Regions from separate parts of the Streptomyces sp. NPDC001678 genome, predicted to be linked through region 2. Evidence: riboswitches for the same ligand, from Rfam matches in the RefSeq annotation. Region 2 holds a riboswitch; each other region holds the start of a gene.
The links. Region 2 has a riboswitch for thiamine pyrophosphate ahead of thiO (glycine oxidase ThiO). Riboswitches for the same ligand answer to the same signal wherever they lie in the genome.

Region 1 (4,272 bases), on a different contig from region 2:
GCTCGTCCAGGGCGATCAGGAAGCCGAAGCCGACGGTGACGGCGGAGGTGCCCAGCGGCAGCATCAGCAGCGCGTCGAACCCACGGACGAGCCTGCCCTCGCGCCGGGTGAGGGCCGCGGCCGCGAGGCCGCCGACGACGACCGCGATGGCGGTGGCGGCGAGCGCGTAGGTGAGCGAGTTGCCGATGGTGTCGAGCGCGGCGACGGTGAAGGTGCCGCCGCCCGCGCCCGCCGAGGTGAGCGCCCGGTAGGAGGCGAGGCCGTAGCCGTCGGGGCCCTCGAAGGAGCGCAGGACGAGCACCCCCAGCGGCAGCAGCACCAGCAGCGCGATGACGGCGAGGACGGAGATGAGCAGCGCCCACTGGCCGGCGCCGCGCGGGCGGTGGGCGGTGCGGGAGGCGTCCACCAGCCGCAGCGTCGCCTCGCGGCGCCGTACGGTCCGGGCGTGCACGGCCAGCAGCGCGGCCACGACCACGAACTGCAGCAGGGTGAGGACGGCGGCCGTGGGCAGGTCGAGGAGCTGCGCGGTCCGCTGGTAGATCTCCACCTCCAGCGTGGCGTAGCGGGGTCCGCCCAGGATCTGGACGACGCCGAAGGAGGTGAAGGTGAAGAGGAAGACCATGAGGGCGGCGGCGGCCACGGCGGGGCCGAGCGCGGGCAGGGTCACCCGGCGCCAGGCGGCGAGGCGGCCGGCGCCGAGGACGCGTGCCGCCTCCTCCTGGCGGGGGTCGAGCTGGGCCCACAGCCCGCCGACGGTCCGCACGACCACGGCGTAGTTGAAGAAGACGTGGGCGAGGAGGATCGCCCAGACCGTGGTGTCCAGGCGGACGCCCCACAGCTCGTCCAGCAGCCCGCCGCGGCCCACGAGCGCCAGGAACGCCGAGCCGGCGACGACGGTCGGCAGCACGAACGGGATCGTGACGACGGCCCGGAGCAGCCGTTTGCCGGGGAAGTCCAGGCGCGCGAAGACGTAGGCGCCGGGCAGGGCCAGCAGGAGGGTGAGGGCGGTGGAGGCGGCCGCCTGCCAGAGCGTGAACCACAGGACGTCGCGGATGCCCGGGTCGGTGAGCACCTCGCCCACGCGGGCGAGCTGCCACCGGCCGCCGTCCGTGAGGCCGCGGGTGACGATCGAGGCGACGGGGTAGGCGAAGAAGACGCCGAAGAAGGCGAGCGGCACGGCCATCAGGCCGAGCCGCGTCGCCGTCCGGCGGACGCCGGTGGCCCGCCCCTCCGCCGCCTCGGCCGCGGTCGCTCCGGTTGGTTCGGTTACTTCAGGACGAGCGAGGACCATTCCTTGACCCACTGGTCGCGATTCTTGGCGATCTTCTCCGGGGCAAGGGTCTGCGGGTCGGGGACCTGCGCTCCGTACCGGGTGAAGATCTCGGGCAGCTTGGCGTCCTTGACGACCGGCTTGACGTACATCTGGAGGGGCATGTCCTCCTGGAACGTCCGGCTCAGCATGAAGTCGATCAGGGCCTTGCCGCCCTCGGTGTTCTTCGCGCCCTTGAGCAGGCCGGCGAACTCGGTCTGCCGGAAGCAGGTGCCGGTCGCGACGCCGGTCGGGCCCTCCTTGGGCAGCGGGTTCGCGCCGGCGACCTCGGCGGGCGGGCTGGAGGCGTAGGAGACGACGAGGGGCTTGTCGCCCTTGGCCTTCCTGCCGCCGGCGGAGCCGGAGAAGCGCTCGTTGTAGGCCTGCTCCCAGCCGTCGACGACCTCGACGCCATTGGCCTTCAGCTTGGTCCAGTAGTCCTTCCAGCCGTTGTCGCCGTACTTGGCGGCGGTCGCGAGCTGGAAGGCGAGGCCGGGCGAGGAGGTGGCGGCGTTCTCGGTGACGAGGAGGTTCTTGTACTCCGGCTTGATCAGGTCGTCGAGCGTCTTCGGCGGGTCCATCTTGTGGTCGGCGAAGTACGCACGGTCGTAGTTGACGCAGATCTCGCCGGTGTCGACGGGCGTGACGCGGTGCCCGTCGGCGTCGGCCTGGAACTCCTTGGGGACCCCGGCCAGGCCCTTGGCCTCGTAGGCGGTGAACAGGCCGTTGTCGAGGGCCCGGGAGAGCAGGGTGTTGTCGACGCCGAAGAAGACGTCGCCCTGCGGGTGGCTCTTGGAGAGGATCGCCTGGTTGACGGCCCGGCCGGCGTCGCCGCCCTTGACGACCTTGACCTTGTAGCCGGTCTGCTTGGTGAATTCCTGGAGCACGGAGTCCGAGGCGACGAACGAGTCGTGCGAGACGAGGGTGACGGTCTTGCCGCCCGACGCCTCACCGCCCTTGTCGCCGGAGCCGCCGCAGGCGGCGAGCGCGGGAAGGCCGAGGGCGGCGACGGCCGTCGCCACGACGGCACGCCGAAGACTGGTGTTCATGGTGGTGCTGACTCCCTACGCCGGTACTAACCGGATCAGGTCCGAGGGTCTGCGGGCCGTGCCGCACTCTCAGCGCCCTGGGCGCTCCCCTGTCGGATTGTTCATTTGTACGAAAGGCACCGTATCAGTGCCGACCGGTCTCCCCGGCCGGCACCGATACGGCTCAGCGCTCGGTGGCGGCCAGCTGGCCGCAGGCGCCGTCGATCTCCTGGCCGCGGGTGTCCCGTACGGTCACGGGCACGCCGTGGGCGGCGATGGCCTCGACGAAGGCCCGCTCGTCCTCCGGACGGGACGCCGTCCACTTGGACCCGGGGGTGGGGTTGAGCGGGATCAGGTTGACGTGCACCCGCTTGCCCTTGAGGAGCCGGCCGAGCAGGTCGCCACGCCAGGCCTGGTCGTTGATGTCGCGGATCAGGGCGTACTCGATGGAGATCCGGCGGCCGGACTTCTCCGCGTACTCCCAGGCGGCGTCGAGGACCTCACGGACCTTCCAGCGGGTGTTGACCGGCACCAGGGTGTCGCGCAGCTCGTCGTCGGGCGCGTGCAGCGAGACCGCGAGACGGCACTTGAAGCCCTCGTCGGCGAACCGGTGCATGGCCGGGACCAGGCCGACCGTGGAGACGGTGATCCCGCGCTGGGACAGGCCCAGGCCGTCCGGCTCCGGGTCGGTCAGCCGGCGGATGGCGCCGACGACGCGCTTGTAGTTGGCCAGCGGCTCGCCCATGCCCATGAAGACGATGTTGGACAGCCGTGCCGGGCCGCCGGGCACCTCGCCGTCGCGCAGGGCGCGCATGCCGTCGACGATCTGGTGGACGATCTCGGCGGTGGACAGATTGCGGTCCAGCCCGGCCTGGCCGGTGGCGCAGAACGGGCAGTTCATACCGCAGCCCGCCTGGGAGCTGATGCACATGGTGACCCGGTCCGGGTAGCGCATCAGGACGGACTCGACGAGCTTGCCGTCGTGCAGCCGCCAGAGGGTCTTGCGGGTGGTGTCGTCGTCGCACGAGATGTGCCGCACCACGCTCATCAGGTCCGGCAGCAGCTCACCGGCGAGCTTCTCGCGGGCCGCCGCCGGGATGTCCGTCCACTGCGCCGGGTCGTGGGCGTAGCGGGCGAAGTAGTGCTGGGACAGCTGCTTGGCGCGGAACGGCTTCTCGCCGATCGCGGCGACGGCCTCGCGGCGCTCGGCGGGGCTGAGGTCGGCGAGGTGCCGCGGGGGCAGCTTGGCTCCGCGGGGGGCGACGAAAGTGAGTTCTCCGGGTGCAGGCATGGTCCCACCAGTGTCGCAGACATACGGAGGGGGCCCGCCGTCCTGTGGACGACGGACCCCTCACGTATCGAACACCTACCGAAAACCCCAGGTCAGAGGCGTTCGGACATCAGGAGCCGACGAACGCCACCATCAGCAGCCAGACCACCGGCGCGGTCGGCAGCAGCGAGTCCAGCCGGTCCATGCTGCGTCCGATGTGCGGCTACCGCCGCGTGGCGCCGTGGCCTCAGCCGCTCCCCACGAACGCCACCATCAGCAACCAGACCACCGGTGCCGTCGGCAGCAGCGAGTCCAGCCGGTCCATGATCCCGCCGTGGCCGGGGAGCAGGGCACCCATGTCCTTGATCCCCAGATCCCGCTTGATCATGGATTCACCGAGGTCGCCGAGCGTGGCGCTGACCGCCACCGCGAGGCCCAGCAGCAGGCCCTGCCACCACGCCCCGTCGTCGATCAGCAGCTGCATGCACAGCGCGCCCGCCACCATCGCGAACAGCACCGCGCCCATCAGGCCCTCGCGGGTCTTGCCGGGGCTGATGCGCGGCGCGAGCTTGTGCCGGCCGAACCGCCAGCCCACCGCGTACGCCCCGGTGTCGCTGACGACCGTCAGGATCAGGAACGTCAGCACCCGCCAGGCGCCGTCCTCC
Region 2 (4,272 bases):
CCCTTGACGACCTTGCCCTCGCTGATGAAAGCGGCGGGCACCATGAGCACGCGGTTCTCGCCCCGGCGCACGGCGATCAGCTGGCCCTCCTTGACCAGCTGCCGGACACGCGTCACCTCGATGCCCAGCATCTCCGCGATGTCGGGGAGGTTGAGCCAGGCGGGTACGAGCGCATCGATCTTCACGTCAATCTCGGTCACGGGACAAGCCTGCCATCCGGGACTGACAGCCGGTAGCCGGGTTGACCCGAGCCGGGCCCCGGCCACCCCACCGGCCCCCCGCCGGCCCTCCTCCGGCCCCCGGATCGGCCTCGTGCCCGCCCCGGACGACGGACCGTCCTCAGACCACGGCGGCCTTCAGCGGAACGGACGCGTCCGCCGCCCTGGCCCGGTCCAGGACCGCGCCCTTCTCGATGAGCTTGCGCCCCTGCGCCAGATCGCGCGGCCGCCCCACGGCCAGCAGGGCCACCAGGACGCCCGAGCGCAGCCAGCACACCGTCCAGGCCAAGCCTGCGGGGTTGCCCCGCCAGACGAGCTCGTCGGCGGCCGCGTGGTGCCCCGCGTACTGCACGAACCGGCCGAACTGCTCGGACCAGAAGTACGGCACCGGGTCGTAGACCGAGCCCTCCTCGGGGCCGTGGACGATGTTCTCGGCGACGGTCCGGGGGCCCTGGAGGGCGTTGTCCCAGTGGTGGACCAGCAGCCGCTCGCCGTAGCGGGCCGAGGGGAAGGAGGCGCAGTCGCCGACCGCGTAGACGTCCGGCAGCGAGGTGCGCAGGCGGTCGTCGGTGACGACGGAGCGGTCCGCCGCCAGCTCGATCCCCGAGCCCGCGAGCCAGCCCGTGGCGGGGCGCGCCCCGATGCCGACGACGACGGCGTCGGCGGGCAGCCGGGTGCCGTCGTCGAGGACGACAGCGCCGGGCTCGACGGCCGTGACCCGGGCGCCGGTCAGCAGCCTTGCGCCGCTGTGGGCGTACCAGTCGACCATGTGGGCGGCGACCTCGGCGGGCATGGCGCCCGCGAGCGGCCGGTCGGCGGCCTCGACGACCGTCACCCGGCAGCCCGCCTCCCGGGCGGCGGTGGCGAACTCGGCGCCGATCCAGCCCGCTCCGACGGCGACGATGTCCTGCTGCCGGGCGAGGACGGGGCGCAGCCGCTCGGCGTCGTCGACGGTGCGCAGGACGTGGACGCCGGGCAGGTCCCCGGCTCCGGGCAGGCCGATGGGCTCGGCGCCGGTGGCGACGACCAGGACGTCGTAGCCGAGGGGCCCCTCGGCGGTGTCCAGGACGTGCTCGGCGGCGCGCAGGCCGGTGGCCGCGAGGCCGAGCCGCAGGTCGATGCCGAGCGAGTCGAAGTCCACGGCGAAGGCGGAGCCCTCGGCCTTGCCGAGCAGCACGGACTTGGACAGGGGCGGCCGGTCGTAGGGCTGGTGGGGCTCGTCGCCCAGGAGGGTGATGGTGCCGGTCCAGCCCTGTTCGCGCAGGGCGATGGCGGTCTGCACCCCGGCCATCCCCGCGCCGACGATCACGACGCGCCGGTCACTGCTGGTGTTCGTCTCCTCGCTCACACGATCAACTGTAGGCCCGATGCCCCGGTACGCCGGAGCGCCGCGTGAGGAGACCTCTGACACAACGTCACCGCACGGGGGCGGCGCGGGGCCGCCGACCGTGCCCGGCCGCCCTTCCGGGCGGTCCTCGGGCCGTACTAGGGTGGCAAGCTGCAAGCACTCGCGGGAGCCCGGGCGGACCGGGCTGAGAGGGAGGCTGGACGGCCTCCGACCGTACGAACCTGATCCGGGTCATGCCGGCGAAGGGAGGGGCTGGACGCCCATGCACGCGCATCGAACCCCTGGGGATCGAACACCGGCACATCGAACCAGGGCGCGCCCCGCGCGCCCGTACCGTCCGGGTCCCGCGCCGCGGACACCCGACGTCCTGGTGATCGGCGGCGGACTGATCGGCCTGGTCACGGCCTGGCGCACGGCCCAGCGCGGGCTGCGCGTGGCCGTGGCCGACCCCGCGCCCGGCGGGGGCGCGGCCCGGGTGGCCGCCGGGATGCTGGCCGCCGTCACCGAGCTCCACTACGGCGAGGAGACCCTCCTCGCCCTCAATCTGGCCTCGGCGCGGCGCTATCCCGCCTTCACGGCCGAGCTGGAGGAGGCCGCCGGCCTGGAGACCGGCTACCGCGCCTGCGGGACGCTCGCGGTCGCCCTGGACGCCGACGACCGGGCCCATCTGCGGGAGCTCCACGACCTCCAGCGCCGCTGCGGCCTCACGTCGCAGTGGCTGACCGGGCGCGAGTGCCGCCGGCTGGAGCCGATGCTCGCGCCGGGCGTGCGCGGCGGCCTCCACGCCCTCGGCGACCACCAGACCGACCCCCGGCGGCTCGCCCGGGCGCTGCTGGTGGCCTGCGAGCGCGAGGGCGTGGCCTTCCACCGCTCGGAGGCCGTACGGCTGCTGCTGACCGGGGACCGGGCCACGGGGGCGCTGCTCGCCGACGGCACCCGGCTCGCCGCCGGCCGGACCGTCCTGGCCGCCGGGAGCCTCAGCGGCCGGCTGACGGGCCTGCCCGAGGACGTCGTACCGCCGGTCCGCCCGGTCAAGGGCCAGGTCCTGCGACTGCGCGTGCCGGAGTCGTACACGGCGGTCAACGGGCCCTTCCTCTCCCGGACCGTCCGGGCCGTGGTGCGCGGCGGGCACGTCTACCTCGTGCCGCGCGAGAACGGCGAGCTGGTCGTCGGGGCGACGACCGAGGAGCTGGGCTGGGACACGACCGTGACGGCCGGCGGCGTCTACGAGCTGCTGCGCGACGCCCACGAGCTGGTGCCCGGCATCACCGAGCTGCCGCTCGTGGAGACCCTCGCCGGGCTGCGCCCCGGCTCGCCCGACAACGCCCCGCTGCTGGGCCCGACCGCCCTGCCGGGCCTGTTCGCGGCCACCGGCCACCACCGCAACGGCGTGCTGCTCACCCCCGTCACCGGGGACGTGATGGCCGAGGCGCTGACCACCGGCCGGCTGCCCGAGGAGGCCCGGCCGTTCTCCCCACTACGCTTCACCCCCGCACTTCAGGAGCAGCCCGCATGACCGGCAGCGACATGACCACGCACATCATCAGCGTCAACGGCGAGCCGACGACCGTCCCGGCGGGGACGACGCTCGACGGGCTCGTGGCGACGCTCACCACCGAGCGCGGCGGGGTCGCCGCCGCCGTCAACGAGGCCGTGGTCCCCCGGGGCCAGTGGCCGGCGACCGCCCTCGGCGAGGGCGACCGGGTCGAGGTGCTCACCGCGGTTCAGGGAGGCTGATCAGCACAGATGGCGGACGATCTGCTCACCATCGCGGACACCCCGTTCACCTCCCGGCTGATCATGGGCACGGGTGGCGCCCCCAGCCTGGACGTCCTGGAGCGCGCCCTGCTGGCCTCCGGCACGGAGCTGACCACGGTCGCGATGCGGCGGCTGGACGCGACGGTACGGGGCTCCGTGCTGTCCGTCCTGGAGAAGCACGGCATCCGGGTGCTGCCGAACACGGCGGGCTGCTTCACCGCGGGCGAGGCGGTCCTCACCGCCCGGCTGGCCCGGGAGGCGCTCGGCACGGACTGGGTGAAGCTGGAGGTGATCGCCGACGAGCGCACCCTGCTGCCCGACCCGATCGAGCTCCTGGACGCCGCGGAGATCCTCGTCGACGACGGCTTCACCGTGCTGCCGTACACCAACGACGACCCGGTCCTGGCCCGCAAGCTGGAGGACGTCGGCTGCGCGGCGATCATGCCGCTGGGCGCGCCCATCGGCTCGGGCCTGGGCATCCGCAACCCCCACAACTTCCAGCTGATCACCGAGCGGGCGTCCGTCCCGGTGATCCTGGACGCGGGCGCGGGCACCGCGTCGGACGCGGCGCTGGCCATGGAGCTGGGGTGCGCGGCGGTGATGCTGGCGTCGGCGGTGACGCGGGCGCAGGAGCCGGTACTGATGGCGGAGGCGATGCGGCACGCGGTCGAGGCGGGGCGGCTGGCGCATCGCGCCGGGCGCATCCCCCGCCGCCACTTCGCGGAGGCGTCCTCCACGATGGAGGGCCTCGCGGCCCTCGACCCGGAGCGGCCGGCGTTCGCGTAGCGGGAACGGTGCGGCCCGGTGGGCCCGTTTGTGCCCACCCTCCCCCAGCTACCGCTGGGAGGTGCCCCCAGCCTTGCGGAACGCCTGCCCACAAACGGGCGGGGGTGCGAGGGGGCGCAGCCCCGCTCGGAAACGGTGAAAGGGCGGGGCTGGGGCGAGCGC
Region 3 (4,272 bases), on a different contig from region 2:
GCCGGGTGAAGACGCTGATACCCCGCCTGCGACCTTGGAATCAGGTGTAGGCGGACGTCACATAGACGGTGCGCGGCGGTTGATATTCCGTGACCATCACGACCGTCCCCCGCTCGATGCGCTCGCCCGGCTCGGCGGCGTAGGCCAGGAAGGCCTCGGCGCCGCCCCGGACCCGCACGATCACCTCGCCGACCAGCCCGGGACCGACCGTCCCCGTCACTCTTCCCAGCTCACCGACCACCGGAAGCCCCCCCGTCTCCCCGCTACTTCGCGCGGCGACGCCTGCCGCCCCGGGCCTTCGCCCTCCCCTTGCCCCCATCATGCCGGTCGGCACTGACAACGAGCGCGGCGAGCAGGGTCGTCACCGGCACCGAGGCGACCAGGCCGATGCTGCCCACCAGCGTCCGGACGATCTCCTCCGCGACGATCTCGCTGGTCGCCACCGTGCCCACACCGCTGTCCGCGATCGAGAACAGCAGCAACAGCGGTAGGGACGCGCCCGCGTACGCCATGACCAGCGTATTCACGACCGAGGCGATATGGTCCCGCCCGATGCGCATCGCGGAACCGTAGAGTTTCCGCCAATTCGCCGACGGGTTGGCGTCCTTCAGCTCCCACACCGCCGAGGTCTGGGTGACCGTGACGTCGTCGAGGACCCCCAGCGAGCCGATGATGATGCCGGCGAGCAGCAGGCCCCGGATCTCGATCTGCGGATAGAGGCCGTGCACGAGTCCCGTCTGGTCGTCCGTGTTGCCCGTCAGATGGGCCCAGTCGATGAACAGCGACCCGAGCAGCCCGATGACCACCAGGGACGTCAGCGTGCCCAGCACCGCCACCGAGGTGCGCGCGTTGAGCCCATGGCACATATAGAGCGCGATCAGCATGATCGCGCTGCCGCCGATCACGGCGACCAGCAGGGGATTCGAGCCCTGGAGGATCGCCGGGAGGATGAACAGCGTCAGCACCCCGAAACTGATCACCAGAGCCACCAGCGCGAAGATCCCGCGCAGTCGGCCCACGACCACGACCGCGAGCGCGAACACCCCCGCGAGCAGGGCCATTGGGAAGTCACGATCCACGTCCGTGACCGAATAGCGCAGATTCTCCGGGGCCTTCGGCGCGTAGGCGAGGATCACCTTCTGGCCCACGTCGTAGCGGCGCGACGCGCTCGGCTGGACGATCTCGGTGAAGGACTTGCCCTTGTCCGGGCCCTCGGTCACCTCGATGGTGGCCTTCTCGCAGGTTCCCTGGGCGGGGGCCGGGGGAGGCGACGGGCTCTGCTGGGGCCCGGCCGGCAGCCCGCCGGACTTCGGGCAGTCGAATTTCTCGATCTTCGTCACCTGCCCCGACCGCAACTGCTGATCGAGGCCGACACCGGTGTGCTGGTGCGGTGGCGCGCCGCCGGGCCAGAGGACTATCAGGCCGGCCAGCACCGCCACCGTGAAGGGGACGAGCACCGCCGCGATCACCTTGCGGAGGTGCGACGAGACGGGCGTCGCGGGCCCGTGACTGTGGGAGTGGCCATGGGAATGTCCGTGCGCGTGGCCGTGCGCGGGAGGGTGGGGGGCGTGGGGTGTGGGATCGGTGGGGCTCACTGCGGCATCATCGCAAGCCCCACTGGCCCTCCGGCGGACGGAGGCGCTAGCGTGGTGGCACCTTTGCAATCGCGGGAGCTCGGAGCACCGGGCTGAGAGGGCGCTGACCTTCGTACGACCGCACGTACGAACGCCGCTGCGTCGACCGCCGAACCTGTTACCGGGTAATGCCGGCGTAGGGAGTTACGGTCTGATGACCACGCAGGATGCACGCACGTCCGCGACCGGCCGGGAGATCGGCTGGCACAAGGACTACGTGACCGGCTCGCGGCCGGACCTCAGGGTTCCGGTGCGGCGGGTCCACCTCACCAACGGGCAGGACGTCCGGCTGTACGACACCTCCGGCCCGTACACCGACCCGGCCGTCGAGACGAACGTCCGGCGCGGTCTCGCCCCGCTGCGGGAGAACTGGATCATCGCCCGCGGCGACACCGAGGAGTACGCGGGGCGTCCCATGCGCCCGGAGGACGACGGCATCAAGCACACGTCCCCCCGAGGGGGCCTGAAGAACCTCGACGCGGTCTTCCCGGGCCGCCCCCGCCAGCCCCGCCGGGGCCGCGACGGCGCGGCGGTCACCCAGCTCGCCTACGCGCGCCGGGGCGAGATCACCGCGGAGATGGAGTACGTCGCCCTCCGCGAGAACGTCTCTCCCGAGACGGTCCGCGAGGAGATCGCGGCGGGCCGGGCCGTCCTCCCGGCGAATGTGAACCACCCGGAGATCGAGCCGATGATCATCGGCAAGAAGTTCCTGGTCAAGGTGAACGCCAACATCGGCAACTCCGCCGTCACCTCCTCCATCGAGGAGGAGGTGGAGAAGATGACCTGGGCGACCCGCTGGGGCGCCGACACGGTCATGGACCTCTCCACCGGCCGCAACATCCACACCACCCGTGAGTGGGTGCTGCGCAACTCCCCCGTGCCCATCGGCACCGTGCCGCTCTACCAGGCCCTGGAGAAGGTCGACGGCAAGGCCGAGGAGCTGACCTGGGAGATCTACAAGGACACGGTCATCGAGCAGGCCGAGCAGGGCGTCGACTACATGACCGTCCACGCCGGCGTGCTGCTGCGCTACGTCCCGCTGACCGCCCGCCGCAAGACCGGCATCGTCTCCCGCGGCGGCTCGATCATGGCCGCGTGGTGCCTGGCGCACCACAAGGAGTCGTTCCTCTACGAGAACTTCGAGGAGCTCTGCGAGATCCTCGCCGCGTACGACGTCACCTACTCGCTCGGTGACGGGCTGCGCCCCGGTTCGATCGCGGATGCGAACGACGAGGCGCAGTTCGCCGAGCTGAAGACCCTCGGCGAGCTCAACCGGATCGCCAAGCGGCACAACGTCCAGACGATGATCGAGGGCCCGGGCCATGTCCCGATGCACAAGATCAAGGAGAACATCGACCTCCAGCAGGAGATCTGCGAGGAGGCCCCGTTCTACACGCTCGGCCCGCTGACCACGGATGTCGCGCCCGCGTACGACCACATCACCTCGGGGATCGGCGCGGCGATGATCGCCTGGTGGGGCACGGCGATGCTCTGCTACGTCACGCCCAAGGAGCACCTGGGCCTGCCGGACCGCGACGACGTCAAGACCGGTGTGATCACCTACAAGATCGCGGCGCATGCGGCGGATCTGGCCAAGGGCCACCCGGGCGCCCAGGAGTGGGACGACGCGCTCTCCGACGCGCGTTTCGAATTCCGCTGGGAGGACCAGTTCAATCTGGCCCTCGACCCGGACACCGCCCGCGCCTTCCACGACGAGACGCTTCCCGCGGAGCCGGCGAAGACCGCGCACTTCTGCTCGATGTGCGGCCCGAAGTTCTGTTCGATGAAGATCTCTCAGGACATTCGTCGTGAGCACGGCGGGGATCTCGGCGGGGGTCCGGGCGCAGATCCCGGTGTCGACCCCGAGGCCGGAATGGCGGAGAAGTCCCGCGAATTCGCCGCAGCGGGCAACCGGGTGTATCTCCCGATCGCCGAGTAGCCGGCGGAGCGAGCCGCCTCCGGGGCTCTCCGGAGCCTTGCGGAGGCGGTTTCACGGGGGTGTGCGACGCTCGTCGCGCACCCCCTCGGTCAGTCCTTCCGGTGGCCCGGGCCGCCGAACTCGGGGCCGGTGTAGTCCGGGCTGGTGAAGCCCGTGCGGCCGGCGGAGGACCGGCCGTCGTCGGGGCTCGAGAAGCCGGGCCGGGAGTAGCCGAGCTGGGGGGTACGGCCGGGCCCGGTGTGGTTTCTGGGGGAGGGCGGGCGACGTTGTGCGCCCGGGGTGTTGGCCAGCGACTCCCGGAGGAAGGGCAGGATGCCCCGGTCCAGCAGCGCCTGCCGCCAGGCCTCACGGGCCCGCTCGGTCTCCTGGGAGAGCTGGTCGTAGCCGTCGGAGAGGCCGTCGTGTCGTGGCGTCTCCTCGGTCTGCCTGCCGTTGCGCACGGCCGTGACCAGCATGCCGGAGCTGGCGATGAGCACCGCGGCGACGGTGAAGCCGCCGAACCACCAGCCGATCTTGATGATCGGGTCGGCGACGGCCCCGTTCGACCCGACCGTCCGCAGGACGTAGCCGATGAGCAGGAAGAGGAAGGCGGCGATCCCCGCCAGGACGGGGGCGAGCACGACGACGACCGCGCCGGCGCCCGCTCCCTGGTCCTCGGGGACGTCCGCGGGGGAGAGGGCGGGGGACGGCGCGCCCGTA

Region 1: linked by a shared signal. The riboswitch ahead of ACFYZR_RS09790 (thiamine ABC transporter substrate binding subunit) and the one ahead of thiO (glycine oxidase ThiO) in region 2 are both predicted to bind thiamine pyrophosphate.
Region 3: linked by a shared signal. The riboswitch ahead of thiC (phosphomethylpyrimidine synthase ThiC) and the one ahead of thiO (glycine oxidase ThiO) in region 2 are both predicted to bind thiamine pyrophosphate.

The regions. Positions count from the first base shown of each region.
Region 1 is NZ_JBIAUP010000004.1:92,508-96,779, forward strand. It holds gene ACFYZR_RS09785 (ABC transporter permease) at 1-1,183, opposite strand, end outside; gene ACFYZR_RS09790 (thiamine ABC transporter substrate binding subunit) at 1,267-2,358, opposite strand; TPP riboswitch at 2,354-2,459, opposite strand; gene rlmN (23S rRNA (adenine(2503)-C(2))-methyltransferase RlmN) at 2,522-3,628, opposite strand; gene ACFYZR_RS09800 (phosphatidate cytidylyltransferase) at 3,855-4,272, opposite strand, start outside.
Region 2 is NZ_JBIAUP010000001.1:303,808-308,079, forward strand. It holds gene ACFYZR_RS01350 (Rv2175c family DNA-binding protein) at 1-200, opposite strand, end outside; gene ACFYZR_RS01355 (NAD(P)/FAD-dependent oxidoreductase) at 340-1,566, opposite strand; TPP riboswitch at 1,719-1,831, shown strand; gene thiO (glycine oxidase ThiO) at 1,937-3,082, shown strand; gene thiS (sulfur carrier protein ThiS) at 3,079-3,303, shown strand; gene ACFYZR_RS01370 (thiazole synthase) at 3,313-4,110, shown strand.
Region 3 is NZ_JBIAUP010000003.1:247,225-251,496, reverse strand. It holds gene ACFYZR_RS07885 (hypothetical protein) at 41-241, opposite strand; gene ACFYZR_RS07880 (YibE/F family protein) at 264-1,595, opposite strand; TPP riboswitch at 1,657-1,794, shown strand; gene thiC (phosphomethylpyrimidine synthase ThiC) at 1,789-3,573, shown strand; gene ACFYZR_RS07870 (hypothetical protein) at 3,663-4,272, opposite strand, start outside.